One region of the Vibrio tapetis subsp. tapetis genome, then DNA from elsewhere that is predicted to be linked to it. Evidence: predicted binding sites of a transcription regulator. Region 1 holds the regulator's gene; each other region holds the start of a gene.

Region 1 (4,029 bases):
TACTCGATTACAGAATGCGCTTTGCTTACTAGAAACTAGAAACGATAAGAGCAAAAGAAGGTAAAGCTTTTGCCGTTTCTTTTGCTCTTATCGTAGCGAAGCGGCCTCGTTTCTAGCAGTAAACGCAGTGAATACTTAGCACTTAGCTTTTAGCACTTGGCTTTTAGAACTTCGCCTTTAGCCCTCCACCGTGACAACAAGGAACTGTTATGACCCCCGATGCGCTATTCCAATCTTTGTGGCAAGACTATATTCAACGCCTTTGCCCTTCAGCAGAGACTATCCATCAATTGCTGACTGAAGAACAAGCCTTAATCAATGACCACATTGCCCTGCGTACGTTTGCGATTGATCCAATTCGGATTGATACATTGGCTAAACCGTTTTTGGATTTAGGTTACGAGCAAGCAGGGGAGTATGAGTTTGTCAGTAAAAAACTCTATGCCCGTCACTACGAACACCCCGACCCGCTGCAACCAAAAGTCTTCATTAGCGAATTAAAAGTGAATGAATGTTCTGAGCAGTTGCAAGCCATTGTGAAGTCTCTGGTGGATCAACTGGATGTTAATCATTTTGCTTCAAGTGATTTCTTGTACTCGGGTACGAGTTGGTCTTTGAGTCACGACGATTATCTATTGCTGGCAAAAGAAAGCGAATACGCAGGTTGGCTAGCCGCTCATGGGTTTGGCGCGAACCACTTTACGGTTAGCGTCAATCAGCTGAATCGCTTTGAGGAAGTGTCGGATGTGAATACACACCTTCGTGATGCTGGTTTCACGATCAATGAGTCGGGTGGTGAAGTTAAGGGCTCTCCAGAGGTGTTGCTAGAGCAGTCTTCAACCATGGCTGATAAAGTCTCTGTTGAGTTTATTAATGGCTCTGAGACTATCCCTGGTGGCTTCTATGAGTTCGCTAAGCGCTACCCAATGGCCGATGGCGACTTGTATCAAGGGTTTGTCGCGGCTTCTGCTGATAAAATCTTTGAAAGTACGGATGGAGATAGGTAACAGGACGAACTTCGTTCTACAGGTTATAGGAAGAAGATAAGGAGTTGCAAAGAGGTAGGCATTAGTAAAATCTGCCGTAACCCGTAACCCGTAACCCGTAACCCGTAACCCGTAACCCATAAAAAAACCACCAACGTTGCCGTTGGTGGTTTTTATTTACATCGATATATACGACGGATTAACGTGTGCCGTAAACCACAATTGTTTTACCGTGTGCTGAAATCAAGTTCTGCTCTTCAAGCATCTTCAAGATACGGCCAACAGTTTCACGTGAACAGCCAACAATCTGACCAATCTCTTGACGAGTGATCTTGATTTGCATGCCGTCTGGGTGAGTCATTGCGTCAGGTTGTTTCGCTAGGTTAAGTAGCGTTTGAGCAATACGACCAGTCACGTCTAGGAATGCTAAGTCACCCACTTTTTGGCTAGTCGTTTGTAGACGGCTTGCCATTTGCGCAGAAAGGCGCATAAGAATGTCAGGGTTAACTTGAATCAGTTGACGGAATTTCTTGAAAGAAATCTCTGCTACTTCACAAGGGGATTTAGCACGTACCCATGCGGTACGCTCTTGGTCTTCTTCAAATAGACCAAGTTCACCGATAAAGTCGCCTTGGTTAAGGTAAGACAAGATCATCTCTTTGCCTTCTTCATCCTTGATAAGTACGGCAACAGAACCTTTCACAATGTAGTACAGAGTCTCGGCTTTTTCACCAGCATGAATCAGAGTACTTTTTGATGGGTACTTATGAATATGACAATGTGAAAGGAACCACTCTAATGTTGGATCGGTTTGAGGTTTACCTAGAACCATAATATCTCTCTTCCTCTGCAGGGCTTGCTCAGCAGCTTCCGTATCAACTGAGCCAGATTATAAACTGGTTGTTTTGAATAGGGCGATAGATGTCGTGCTGCAAGCTATCTCGTGTTCGGTAACAAATAGTAGCGTGTTTCGGAAACGATTTCTTGACTTTGATCGTGCCACAACCGTGATTTTCTAAGCAAAAATGTGCACATGATCACGCCTTGAACATGAATTTTCATCTGAGTATGAAAATCAACCGATCTTGCCTGTTTCAATCAATTGGACAAGCATAGGCTGAACGATCAATTCCATGGCAAAGCTCATCTTGCCACCGGGTACCACAAGGGTGTTATGGCGGGACATGAATGACCCCTCAATCATTGATAGTAGGTATGGGAAGTCTACGTTTTTCATGCCGCGCAATCGAATAACAACAAAACTTTCATCTAAACTCGGAATGCCTTTTGCGTTCAATGGATTAGATGTATCTACTGTAGGGACTCGCTGAAAATTGATATGAGTACGTGAAAACTGTGGCGTAATGTAGCTTAAGTAGTCATCCATAGAGCGAACAATTGAGTCGGTTACGGCTTCACGAGAGTGGCCTCGATCACGAGTATCTCGAACAAATTTTTGAATCCACTCTAGGTTTACAATCGGAACCATGCCAATGAGGAAATCGACGTGTTTAGAGACATTGATGTCTCCATCGACCACACCCCCGTGCAACCCTTCATAAAACATGACGTCGGTGTTTTCAGGCAATTCCTGCCAAGGGGTAAAAGTCCCTGGCATTTGATTGTAGGGCACGGCTTCATCAAATGAGTGCAGGTAGCGCCTAACTTCGCCTGTACCTTCATCACCATAACGTCGAAAAAACTGCTCAAGAGCGGCAAAGTCATTGGCTTGTGGGCCAAAGTAACTAATATGACGACCTTGCTCTTTCGCTTTACGAATTTCAATGTCCATTTCTGGGCGTGTAAAGCGATGGAAGCTGTCCCCTTCAACCTTAGCGGCTTTGATGTCCATCATATTGAACATTTTGCGAAAAGCTTCAGAGGTTGTGGTGGTTCCCGCTCCAGATGAACCGGTTACGGCAATGATTGGGTGCTTTGCTGACATGACAGACCTTGTCTTGAGTAACGTACTTGTTATGCCTATTTTAACATAGGGTTAAGTCAGTGTAGGGAAAATCTTTCGATAAACCGAATCTAGTACTGTGGCTTTACTTGAATATTCACGGTTTCATGCAGCTCAGAGAATACCACGACGGCTTGGCCATTCGAGAGTTGCTGCTTTACGTGGTCGACTTTTTGTTCCAAGCTAAATTCGCTCTCGCCGTAGTCCGTCCCTTCTCTTAGTACAAACTCTTTGATTAGGTTTTCCAATGTATCAGGGTCAATTTGTTGCCATGGAACGATCATAAATATCTCTTAAATGTGAAGTGCTAAAAGCGAAGTGCGAAATACTAAGTACTAAAAGCTAAGTATAAAAAGCTAGAGCTAAAGTAGTAGGTGCGAAGTATAAACGATACTTAGCTCTTAACTTAGCTTTTAGCACCTCGCTTTTAGTACTTCATAATATTCAGGTAAGGTTTCTTCTAACCAGAATCTTGGCTTTATGAGGCTGCCTGTTAGAAAGCCGACATGACCACCGTGATCTAATAGGTGGTAGTTTATATGCTCGGGTAGTGGAAAGTTAGGGATCACGTCTTCAGTCATGAAAGGGTCGTCTTTCGAGTGGATGATCCGAGTTGGAATGCTGATTTGATCTAAGCATCGGATGCCAGAGCATTGTTGGTAGTAGTGCTGAGCGTTATCAAAACCATGTAACTGGGAAGTGATCAAATCGTCAAATTCTTCTAACCGCTTGAGTTGCTCTATCTGTTCAGGCTCGATAGGTAAAACTTGCTGGATCAAAGGCAGTTTCTTTAACGCATTACGTTTTAGCGAGCTTAACAAGTAGTTGCGGTACACCTTAGAAAACCCTTGCTCGATGCGTTTAGCGCATGAATCAAGAGACAGTGGTGCCGATACTATGGTGGCGGCATCTAAAATCGGATTTAGGTGATAGTGTGCTAAATAGTTCACTAACATGTTGGCACCTAAAGAAATACCTACCGCGACTTTTTTCTGCTGAGGGAAACGTTGCTCAAGCTGCGTTAAAAAATAGCGAGCGTCTTCAATTTCCCCTGAATGATAAGCGCGAGGCTTTAAGTTT
Region 2 (4,029 bases), 370 kb from region 1:
CGTCCGTGCTGGTTGAGCTAACTCACTTTCGACTAAATCTGATAGCTCATGCTCTTCGTTTTGCAGTTCTTCGTATTCATTGAGCACCTGTTCTGAAGGATCAACAAAAATATCACCGCTGTAGCCATCTACGATGCCCATTTTTCCCGAAAGCATCTTAGGGTTAAGATTCGCTCCCATGACTGCCGGGATCCCTAGCGCTCTTGATAAAATAGCAGCATGAGAATTAGCGGCTCCTTCCATAGAAACCACAGCGAGCAATTTGTCTCTCGGCATACTGGCCAATATAGAAGCGGTGAGCTCCGTTACAACTAAAATGACACTACGATCGACAGTTTGCTCGCCAAATTCATTGCAATGCAAAAAGTACAACAAACGCTGACCAAGCTCTCGCACATCTTGTGCTCGTTCTCTTAAATAGACGTCTGACATCTGTGCAAAACGATTGGAATAACGTTCCACCACTTGTCGTAACGCCCAATCTGCACGGTCACCTTTTTGGATCTGAAGCTTCAGATCTTTGCGAAGCATAGGATCATTTAACAGGTGTGTGAATAGGTCAAAGATAGCCAAAGCGTCTTTGTTGATGTCGTTATCGAATTTTTTCCTTAAACGACGAAACTCCCCTACTGCGCTTTCTACCGCCAAAGACAACCATTCTTGCTCTAACTCGATATTCAGCGTGCTCGCAGGGTAGACATCCGACAATTTTGGCTGTGTATCATCCCACCAGAACTCTCCTATTGCGACTCCTGGTGAGGCAGCAATACCGGATAATACTTGGCTGCTCGCATCATTAATTAACCAATGACCCTGAGCTTGTGCATGAGCAATAATTACAGCTAGCTGTGCCGATAAAGTAACAAGAAAGGACTCTTCTATTTCACTAAACAAACGCGGGGTTTTCTGTTGAATGACCAACACACCCAACACTTGTTTGCGATAAATGATGGGGGCGCCGAGAAACGAGCTATATATCCCCTCACCAAGCTCGGGGACATATTTAAAATTTGGATGAGAGGTAACTTCAGCTAAATTGAGAGGTTCAGCAGAGCGCCGAACCAAGCCCACAAGCCCTTCGTGATAACCAAGGGAGACTTGGTCACCTTCGAAATGCAAACCTTTGGTGGCCATAAGCTCCAAACGTTGCAATTCATCATTGGCAAAATAAACCGTGCAACACTCAGTTTGCATAGCCAAACAGGTTTCTTGTACTAAAACATCCAACGCTTGATGAATGTTTTCAACGCGAGAAACTTGTTCAACTATTTCCCTTAGCTGAGTGAGCATTGATTTATCCTCTACGGTTTTTACGCTTACCTTTTACCTTTCGTTCTCTAAAAGGCATAGCAAAAGTCGCGAACTCTTTCATTGCGCGACGATAAACATCTCGTTTAAAAGAGACGACCTGACGAACAGGGTACCAATAACTTACCCAGCGCCAACCATCAAATTCAGGGGTACTACCACGCTGCATGTTAATTTGAGACTCGTCACAATCCATCCGCAGTAGAAACCATTTCTGTTTTTGTCCGATACAAACTGGCTTTGAATCCCATCGAACTAACCTTTTAGGGAGTTTATAGCGCAACCAATGACGGCTTGTTGCCACTACTTTAACATCCTGCTTGGTTAAACCGACTTCTTCGTATAATTCACGAAACATCGCTTCTTCAGGTGTTTCACCTTCATCAATTCCCCCTTGAGGAAATTGCCACGAATGTTGCCCGTATCGCTTCGCCCAGAATACCTGACCATGGTTGTTACAAATTACAATTCCCACATTTAAGCGGTAACCATCGCCATCGATCACTGGCTAACCTCTAATATAAATCTCTGTTACCTACGATTTTTCCACATATCCCCAACTGGGGCAAACTTCCATGTCGCAGAAAGCATTTTTTTCTAGACCAGAATCACTGTATTGGATAAGTTTTAAGCAACCGAATAGTTATCAACAAAGAAGTGAGACATGAGCCACATTTATTCACCTTTTCTGTGCGTAACTGTGTGAAGAAAAGGAGAAAAACTCAAAAGCTAAGTATATCGCAACTATATTCAGTAAGAAAAAAAAGGTGAGTGATTTTTACATAACACCTAATTATCAGTAAGTTGACCGATTAAAATCAAAGAAACAACACAAGATTAGATCTAATCAAAAAAACGAAAAAACAGATCGAACAAAGATCCACCAATAATAGGATTATCCACACTCACTGTCTAATTGTTACGCTAAACTTACGATATCAATGAGTTGAACGCCCGAAAACCCCTGATTATCGATCCAGTAATGTCTTTTTTTTAATTTACTGACGCTCTCCTGTGGATAACATGGTAAAAGATCGTTTTCTGTACATGCTGATCAGTTTAGCTTCACTATCACCGAACTCCTCACCCTGTGATAACATCATCACTGAGATCGAGATAGAGACGCTTATGAAGACCACTCCAACCACTGAATCTGAACTATTTGAACGAGCATTATCAATATCAGGTTATAGCTTTTATGAATTAGCTAAGGAAGCAAATATTGACGTTCCTGAAAACCTTAAAAAAGACAAAGGCTGGGTTGGGCAGTTACTCGAGTGGCACCTGGGAGCCAGCGCAGGCAGCAAGCCACAACCTGATTTCGTTGAACTCGGTATTGAACTAAAAAGCATCCCAATAAGCCACGAAGGTAAGCCACTTGAAACCACTTTTGTTTCTGTTGCGCCACTTATTGGTGTTCATGGCTTAAACTGGCAGGAAAGCCATGTTCGTCATAAATTAGCCAAAGTGCTGTGGATCCCTGTCGAAGGGGAACGAGAGATCCCACTAAAAGATCGTCGCGTTGGCACCCCTATCATGTGGAGCCCAACCGAAGCAGAAGAAAATCAATTACGCCAAGACTGGGAAGAGTTGATGGAAATGATCGTACTCGGGCAAGTCGAACAAATTACCGCCAAACACGGTGAGGTGATGCAACTCAGGCCAAAAGCCGCTAACAGTCAAGCATTGACGGAAGCCTATGGAAGTAATGGCAAGCCGATAATGACTCTGCCGCGTGGCTTTTATCTACGGACACAGTTCACTCATCAAATTCTACAAAATCACTTTTTTTCGGAATAAACAGAACCTAATGCTCGCAAGATCAACCAACTTAATGAATCGCTAGCTTAATATCATGATAAGGCGCCATTTCAGGACTACCACATTCGTCATAGACGTTGTGTAACCTCAAATACGCATTATGAACACCTAAACGATGCAACTCTTCTTTTACTTGATCTAGCGATTTGTAGTGTACTGGCTCATCTTTCAATCGAATGGGCTCTAAGTGATGCTTGTATTCCACTGCTAATAAATAACTCGTTAAATTAGCACAACTGATCACATATATTTTCGGCTCTGCAGTATGGTCGATATGCTTAGCATGCAGCCAATGGTCTAGTTGCTCCCGGTTCATAATCGTCCCCTCTCCTTAGTACCGCTATATAACAAAAACGCGACACCAACAGCCTACACTGAATGGCGCGCCTAAATTGATAGTGTTGTAAATAAGCATAGACGGAGATCCTTAATTAGGGAGATCGACAAAACAAATATTGACCAATAATGAAAAAAGGAGGATATATTAAAAGAAAACAAGGAAATGTTATGCAACTAAGGAAGCTCCCTCATTCAACGTTAGAAATCAGCCCCCTCTGTTTAGGCACCATGACTTTTGGTGCGCAAAACAGCCAAAAAGACGCATTTTCCCAGCTAGATTATGCAGTAGAGCGAGGGATTAATTTTATTGATACCGCAGAAATGTACCCTGTACCACCAACAGAACAAACCCAAGGTCTGACAGAGAGTTACATTGGAAAATGGCTAGAAAAATCGGGGAAACGGGATAAGGTTGTCCTTTCAACCAAGGTCGCCGGCCCCAGAACCCTTCCCTATATTCGTAAAAATATGGCGCATGACTGGCGTAATATCCATCAAGCCGTTGATGACAGCCTAAATAGGCTGAATACCGACTACATCGATCTTTATCAATTACATTGG
Region 3 (4,029 bases), 1.5 Mb from region 1:
TTGTTCTTCTTCTAGCAATCGCTCGGCAATTTGATGTTTGCTCATCACCGAACGTAACATTGGCATCACACCTCGTTGCTGCCATAAAATACGGTAATCACGAAACTCGTTGACCGTGTTTTCCCATAAGACTTCGAGGTTATTTAAGCTATCAAGCTGTTTTGCATCTAAGGCAAATAAGCCTGAAGCCAAGCAAGACCTTAATGCCCGGTCATCATCGGGGGTTAATACCGCTTGAATAAGGCGCATCACGTCGGTCGCAATCGTACTGTTAAACACACTGTCTCGATTAGAAAGATAAACACTGGCGATACCTTGCTGAGCAAGTGCATCTTTAATTAACCGTCCTTCCATTCCGGTACGCACCAACACCGCAATATTACCCGCCCGCAAAGTGTGCTTTTGTTTACCAGTATCTAGCCAAGCTTGCCCTTGATCGGCAGCGGTCAAAATAGACTGAATATGCGCTGCGGTCGATTTCGCCATAACCTGTTGGTATTCACCTTTAGTCACGGGCTTGGCTTCTTCGTCTTCGTGCAACCAAAATGTCATGGCATCTTGTTTTTGACCATTCACCTGCCAATGTTTATTTTCAGCACCCGGGCTTGATTTCACCGGACGAAATGGAATGTCTTTATCGTAAATAAAAGGGCTATCTGATGCACTAAACACCTGATTTACTGCATTCACCATATCCGCACTAGAACGCCAGTTAGTGTCTAGCGTATAGTGATCCGCCACCTCATTTCGGGCGCGAATATAGGTAAAGATATCCGCCCCACGAAAGGCATAAATTGCTTGCTTAGGGTCGCCGATCATAAATAAGCCACACTCAGGCTGCCCAACGTATATTCGACTAAAGATGCTGTATTGCATTGGGTCGGTATCTTGAAATTCATCGATCATGGCAACGGGATACAACTGACGAATTCGCTCCACCAGCAATTGTTGTTCATCGTTATCAATCGCTGCGCTTAATTGAGTCAGAAGATCGTCAAAAGAGAGCCAATTTTTACGCTGTTTTGCTTTAGCCAGCATCACTCGGCATTGCTCAATGGCATGCGCAAGCAAAGGCTCACGCAGGCTCATAGGTTGAGCCAAAAAGGTTTCTATTGCCGCAAAGACAGAATGAGAAGGAGCGTCTCCCTTTGGCGTTTTTTCCGCTAACACTTGCTGAGAAAAACGCGCTAACTTGTCGGGGAGTTGATAGTCCACCGTAGGCGTTGCTGCCCATGTTGAAACTTCATTTAACCAATTGGGTAAGGATTTTTTGGTGTAGCTGCGTTTATTGATATCTGAATTAGCAATGAGATCATGCAGATCACCCTGAGCCTCAAGCCACAGCGCTTTCAGTGCGTCGATGCCCTTCATGTTTTCCTGGTGAAGATCAGCCAAAGAGCCCTGCATCGCTGGTACTGACACATTCACCGGAACGCCGGTTAGGTACCCACTAACTTGTTGCAACAGTGCTTGTGGAGAAGACCAAATATTGCGAACTTCTGCCGACAGTTCCAACGACAGTGGGTAAAAATTACGACGCCAGTAATCGGCCACCACTTGCGCTTTCAGTTGGCTTTCATCGGTCACAAATTCATTATTAAAACGACTACCCGATTCAAATGCATTTTGGGTCAGCATTCGCTGGCAAAACCCATGAATGGTATAAATGGCCGCTTCGTCCATCTGGCGTTCAGCTTGCAATAATATGTCAGCCGCATTTTTATGATCAGTAATGACGTCCAATAATGGCTTAATAACTGGATCGCTACTCACACCGCGAGCAAACGCTAAGCGTGCGTCATGAATACGTGCACGAATACGATCGCGAAGCTCAGCAGTCGCGGCTTCGGTAAACGTCACCACCAATATTTGATCCACGGTAAGCGGTGCTTGATGTCGAGTTTGCTCATCGCCATGACCAAGCAGCAGGCGCAAATAAAGCCCGGCGATAGTAAAGGTTTTCCCTGTTCCGGCCGAGGCTTCAATGAGCCGTGCGCCATGCAAAGGAAAAGTCATGGGAGTTAGTACGGTTGCAGCGTCGTTTTGCTCATCCATATTGGTTGTCATTTTTTGCCTTTAAGCTCAACTGATTTGTGATCGAACACTTAAATCATTACAAAATTAAAAGATCTCAGAATCAAAATAAAACAGCTTGAGATCGAGCTCACGGTTTCATTGAACCCATCTCGTTAGTATCGCTTCCACAGAATTTATGGTCACCTCTGACCTTGTGGTCGCACAGTAGACGCCTTACATATAATAATGATTTGCTGGCGACCACCCTACACTTCTTATCACTGTAAACTTTTATCTCATTAGCGACTTGCCATCTCTTCTGCTGTCGTGGTGGATAAGACTGCCGCTTGCAAAACTAAGCTTGAATTCAACCTGACTTGCTGTGCCAATTCTTCAGTCCACTGAGGCCAAATTCGGCTGATATAGCTGTCTATTCCTTCTCCAGGAAAGAAACCACTGTTGAACGTATCCGCCATTTTATTTAAACACTTATCTTCATCATCCACCCACTCACCCGCTTTATTAATGCAAGCTTCGATGCCTGCCAGTGCCGTTTTTGGGAAATATGCCAGTGGTTGATTCATGCCTTGATAATACAGACGGATCAGCTGTGTTAATGCCTGTTTGGCATTTTGAGCAGAGTCTATTGGGGCAATCACCCAATGTTGCACCCCGTCTTTTTTGTCATAGCCAATCAGATGAGTACGCGTTGAATGGCCATTAGCCGCCAAACATAAATGGTCAATCCACCCTGATAACCAGTCTTGCGGGCGCAGTTTTCCGCAGCGATAACGCACTAAACCTGAACGATACAAACGCGTGAGCCAGCCGTTTAAGTGGTAGTTTTCGCGATCAATATCCAAGACTAATGCAACTTCTGCATCTTCTAACTCGGTATGGCATAAAGGCGCAATTTCATCGACTAAAGCTTGGGTTTGCGCTGAATTAGTCACAAACTCTAATTCGCCAAAAGCCCCAATGGGCAACAAGCCTTTCGCTCGTTGCTCGGCAACAAAAGAGGCAATTGCTGCGGTTTCATCGCCACCTTTCATGCGACTTTCGAGCAATATTTCAAGCAACTGGTCACGCATGACATAACCTTCGAGGCCGCCAACAATAAAAGGTTCATCGTCTTCCATCACACCTTGCAGGGAATCAAAATTCACTTTTAAACGGCGATTAAAGAAATACTGAACAGGCAATCGCCAAAAGCGTTGTAGCTCAACCAGATCTAATTGGTACGGTGCATTAAACTCCAACAAGTAATCATCAAGAGGTTGGCTAAACTCGCCACACGCCTGCCCCCTGCGGTTTACGGTTGGCAGCCACTCTTTTGCGTAACTAGGGCTTTCCAGACTAAAAGCGGACGGGCTAAATGGCATCATGGCATGATGAGAAGTTAAAACGGCAAGCAAAGCATCACCGGACGCATCGACCGCGAGTGCTTCATCCCCTGCCAAACAATAATTCTGATGGCAGTACTCAAGTAATTCAGAAACCAAGATAGACGGCACTTTTTCAGTATTATCTTGAATAGAACGGCCAACGTAGCTGATGTACAACCCTTGCTGCGCAGAGAGCAAAGCTTCAAGAAACAAATAACGGTCATCATCTCTGCGAGAACGATCTCCCGGCCTTGTTCTCCCAGTCATTAAATCAAACCCTTCTGCAGGCATTGAGCGGGGGTAAGCGCCGTCATTCATGCCTAATAGACACACCACTTTAAATGGAATGGAACGCATGGGCATCAAGGTACAAAAATTCACTTGCCCCGCTAAGAAACGCTGACTGACACGAGTGCCGGATAACCGGTTCTGCAAGTAGATATTAATGACCGAAGGACTGATTTCTTGGTCAAATCCTGCATCAATTAATTGCTCTTGCAACTGAGTTAAGCCATCTCTAATCGACTTAAGCACCATTTCGTCTTCAAGCTCGACGCTGAAGAAATCATCCAATAGTCCGTGGATGTTCTGGTGCCATTGGCTGGCTGTTTGTGGCAATGACAGGGCT
Region 4 (4,029 bases), 1.9 Mb from region 1:
GGTTATGTAGACGGGGGGATTTCTGCGGCGATTCCAATTCAAGAAGCATGGCGAAATGACGCACGATTGATTGTTGCCATAAGAACAGAAAGTGTTGATGAGGATTTAGTGACCGTTAACACTGTTCCGCCCACGATGCACAAGTCATCAGATAGCGCTATGCCAATATGGTTAAAAGAGTCTGTGGGGGCCATACAACAGCAGTGGGACATGAGAGTTCAAGATTGGAAAAATGATTGGGATGGATTTTTAAAAACTCAATTTGATAAATCCACGTCTAAGCAAGATAAAGCGAGCAGGCTCAAATTGCTGAACGGCGGTCGTTGGCTATTTGGGGCAGGTGATGTCTATCGACTAAGCCATATGTTAGGTGAGCAGTTTGATGCGGGTTTGGCGGATCTACTTATGGTGCATTACCAAACTTATGCACTCACTCAGGACTTTTTAAAACACCCACCAGAGGACTGCTTTATTGTTCAGATAGCACCCGATCAACCACTAAGATCTGCAGCACTGATGAGCTCTGAAGAAGACATGATAGCAGACTACCAGATAGGCTTAAGAGCGGGGCAGAGGTTCATTGAAACGTACACTAAAGTAAAGCGAGCGAGTGATCGCTAAAGCTGAAACAGCAAAAGACAACCCACAGTGAGCTGCCTTTTGGTGTCGGGACTATTTTGATGAGTTTACTGAACCTTGCTGATGCGTAACGTATTGGTTGAGCCGATCACGTCCATGATGTCTCCTTGTGTGATGATGACGAGGTCGCCTTCATCAAGTAACCCACCATCTTTTAGTGTCGAGAGTGCATCTTGGGCAGTAGGCAGTCCTAAGTCTGCGTGGCAATCAAAATGCACTGGAGTCACACCGCGATATAACGCACTTCGGTTTAAGGTTGCTTCGTTGCGGGATAAAGCGAAAATGGGTAATCCTGAACTCAGACGTGACATCATTAGTGCGGTGCGGCCTGATTCGGTTAAAGACACCATGGCTTTGACGCCTTCTAGGTGATTAGCCGAATACATGGTTGCCATTGAAATGGCTTCTTCCGGCGTTTGGAACTTACTGTCCATCCTATAGTTGGACACGTTTAAGCTAGGCATTTTTTCAGCACCAACACAAACTTCAGCCATAGATCGCACGGTTTCTACGGGAAAATTACCGACGGCAGTTTCACCTGATAACATCACGGCATCAGTTCCATCCAAAACAGCGTTAGCAACGTCCATTACTTCGGCTCGGGTTGGAAGAGGGTTAATGATCATAGATTCCATCATTTGAGTCGCGGTAATGACGGTACGGTTAAGTGCACGAGCTCGCCTAATGAGCTGTTTTTGCACTCCAACTAACTCGGGATCACCAATTTCTACCCCTAGATCACCACGAGCGACCATCACAGCGTCAGAAGCAGAAATAATATCGTCCATGCTTTCTTCGTCAACAACGGACTCAGCTCGTTCAACTTTGGCTACAAGATGAGCGCTTAACCCTGCGTCTGTCGCGAGTCGTCGAGCGTACTTCATGTCTTCGCCATTTCGAGGAAATGAAATCGCGAGGTAATCAACTCTGATTTTAGCGGCTGTTTGTATATCTTCGATGTCTTTTTCTGTCAGAGCTGCGGCAGATAAGCCACCGCCTTTTTTATTGATCCCCTTGTTGTTAGACAAGGCGCCACCAACGGTAACGGTCGTATGTACTTTTAGTCCATCTACTCGATCAATGAGCAGTTGAATACGGCCATCATCGAGCAATAAGGTGTCGCCGGAATACACGTCTTTATGCAAATCTGGGTAATCTAGCCCGACGGAATGTTGGTCGCCTTCTCCTTTTGGTAGTTCAGCATCCAACGTGAATTTATCGCCAACTATGAGCATGACTTTGTCGTTTTTAAACGTTGAAACGCGAATTTTTGGGCCTTGCAGATCACCAAGAATAGCAACATGAATACCATGTTTGGCTGCAATGGAACGTACGCTGTTAGCACGGTCAATGTGATCTTGAGGTTCACCGTGAGAAAAATTAAGACGAACGACATTAGCGCCGGCAAGAATGATTTTTTCCAAATTATTATCTTTGTCAGTTGCAGGGCCAAGAGTGGCGACTATCTTTGTTCTTCTGAGCTGTTTCGACATCTGAATCTCCATAAATTGGATTGAAGTGTGATTTGAATGCTTATTCGTCTTGTATATTGCCTGCGCAATTAGAAAAAAGACTCACTACCTATCCAGTGTAGTTATTTGATGATTTTTTTGTTCGCAAAAAAACGTCAGATTGATCACCTTTCCAGAGATGAAATTTTTGCAAATAAATAAACCAATTAAAATTTACGGGAATAATCGTGACACTTGTCACGAGGTTTACTCAAGGGACTTCACAATTAGTTCGCAAAGTAAAAAAATTAACAGGTATCTCATCTTTGGAGTTTCCTATGTACATGGCTCAACCCGGCCATATCGATCATATTAAGCAAGTAAATGCTGGTCGCGTATACAAATTAATCGACTTAAACGGTCCTATTTCTCGTATTGAATTGTCAAAAAAAAGCGAGTTGGCACCGGCCAGTATTACTAAAATTACGCGCGAATTGATCGATGCTCACCTGATCCACGAAACAACTGTGCAAGAAGCTACCAGTAGAGGCCGCCCAGCCGTTGGGTTGCAGACGAATAACGAAGGTTGGCAATTTCTATCCATGAGGCTTGGCCGTGGATATTTAATGATAGCCCTTCACGAACATGGTGGTTCGGTTTTATTTGAAACCATGATCGAAATTGAAGAAATCGAGCAAGACGAAGTATTAAGTCGTTTGCTGCACGAAATCGAAGAGTTTTTTCAAACCTACTCAAGCAAGTTGGACCGTGTTACCAGTATCGCGATGACACTTCCCGGTTTGGTAGATTCCAATCGTGGTGTCGTACTTCAAATGCCGCATTTCAATGTTAATAACTTGGAATTGGGTCCTGAAATCCACAAAGCAACAGGATTACCTGTTTTTGTGGCCAACGATACGCGGGCTTGGGCGTTGGCTGAAAATTTATTCGGCAACTCTCAAGGTGTCGATAACTCCCTGTTGGTGTCTATCCACCATGGCTTAGGTGCCGGTGTGATATTAGACGGCCGAGTATTAGAAGGCCGACACGGTAACATTGGTGAGTTAGGGCACATTCAAATCGATCCTAACGGCAAGAAGTGTCATTGTGGAAATAAAGGTTGTCTGGAAACGGTCGCCAGTTCTATGGCGCTACGAGACATCATTAAGAAGCGAATTGATAAAGGTGACGCTACGTCATTACAAGCAGATGATATAACGATTGAATCGATCAGTGATGCAGCTCTTGCTGGTGACGCGTTGGCTATCGAGGAAATTGAAAAGCTTGGGGAACACCTAGGTACTGCCGTTGCGATTGTAATTAATTTGTTTAATCCGGAAAAAGTACTGATCGGTGGGGTGATCAATCACGCTAAATCGATTTTATATCCTGTAATAAAAGCGAATATTGAATCGAAAACATTGCCTCTCTATCATCAAGACCTACAGTTAGAAGAGAGTCGTTTCTATCGTGAAGCGACAATGCCGGGTGCGGCGTTAGTTAAACAAGCGATGTATGACGGCCAACTCTTGATGAAAGTTGTTGAGGGTTAATTCGAAATAGGGTGTACGATCACCCTATTAATCACAGACAATATGGCGAATAGCTGTCATATGCTGTACGCTGTTATTAAAGAAAAAATATGAGTAGCCTATATGTCTGGAGTATTAAGCAGCGTTGACCAGAGAACTAACTTAGTAGGTGAAAACCGACTTGAGTTATTACTATTTCAACTAAATAGTCCGCAAATCTTTGCCGTCAATGTTTTTAAGGTAAGAGAAGTACTTAAAGTACCACCCGTTACGAAATTGCCCGGCTCTCATCATCATATTATTGGTGTCGCTTCTCTTAGAGGTGAATCTGTGCCAGTCATCGATCTTCGTGCGGCAATTGGTTTTAGACCCGGCCAGGATGCTGAAGAACAGAACTTAATCATTAC

What was found. The regulator CRP, encoded in region 1, controls carbon source genes, mostly activating them, when cyclic AMP is high. The targets are predictions, from matches to a motif close to TGTGANNNNNNTCACA.
Region 2: a site for CRP is predicted at 1,967-1,982, ahead of rppH (RNA pyrophosphohydrolase). Genes of this name have one in related genera too.
Region 3: a site for CRP is predicted at 2,154-2,169, ahead of recB (exodeoxyribonuclease V subunit beta). Genes of this name have one in related genera too.
Region 4: a site for CRP is predicted at 2,338-2,353, ahead of mlc (sugar metabolism global transcriptional regulator Mlc). Genes of this name have one in related genera too.

The regions. Positions count from the first base shown of each region.
Region 1 is NZ_LT960611.1:3,087,324-3,091,352, reverse strand. It holds gene VTAP4600_RS13820 (DUF1338 domain-containing protein) at 210-1,007, shown strand; gene crp (cAMP-activated global transcriptional regulator CRP) at 1,186-1,818, opposite strand; gene VTAP4600_RS13810 (phosphoribulokinase) at 2,062-2,931, opposite strand; gene VTAP4600_RS13805 (YheU family protein) at 3,021-3,233, opposite strand; gene VTAP4600_RS13800 (hydrolase) at 3,363-4,029, opposite strand, start outside.
Region 2 is NZ_LT960611.1:2,718,958-2,722,986, forward strand. It holds gene ptsP (phosphoenolpyruvate--protein phosphotransferase) at 1-1,290, opposite strand, end outside; gene rppH (RNA pyrophosphohydrolase) at 1,295-1,813, opposite strand; gene mutH (DNA mismatch repair endonuclease MutH) at 2,437-3,108, shown strand; gene VTAP4600_RS12130 (DUF6482 family protein) at 3,140-3,445, opposite strand; gene VTAP4600_RS12135 (NADP(H)-dependent aldo-keto reductase) at 3,637-4,029, shown strand, end outside.
Region 3 is NZ_LT960611.1:1,572,783-1,576,811, forward strand. It holds gene recB (exodeoxyribonuclease V subunit beta) at 1-2,067, opposite strand, end outside; gene recC (exodeoxyribonuclease V subunit gamma) at 2,316-4,029, opposite strand, start outside.
Region 4 is NZ_LT960611.1:1,180,016-1,184,044, reverse strand. It holds gene VTAP4600_RS05205 (patatin-like phospholipase family protein) at 1-621, shown strand, start outside; gene pyk (pyruvate kinase) at 687-2,132, opposite strand; gene mlc (sugar metabolism global transcriptional regulator Mlc) at 2,429-3,643, shown strand; gene VTAP4600_RS05190 (chemotaxis protein CheV) at 3,746-4,029, shown strand, end outside.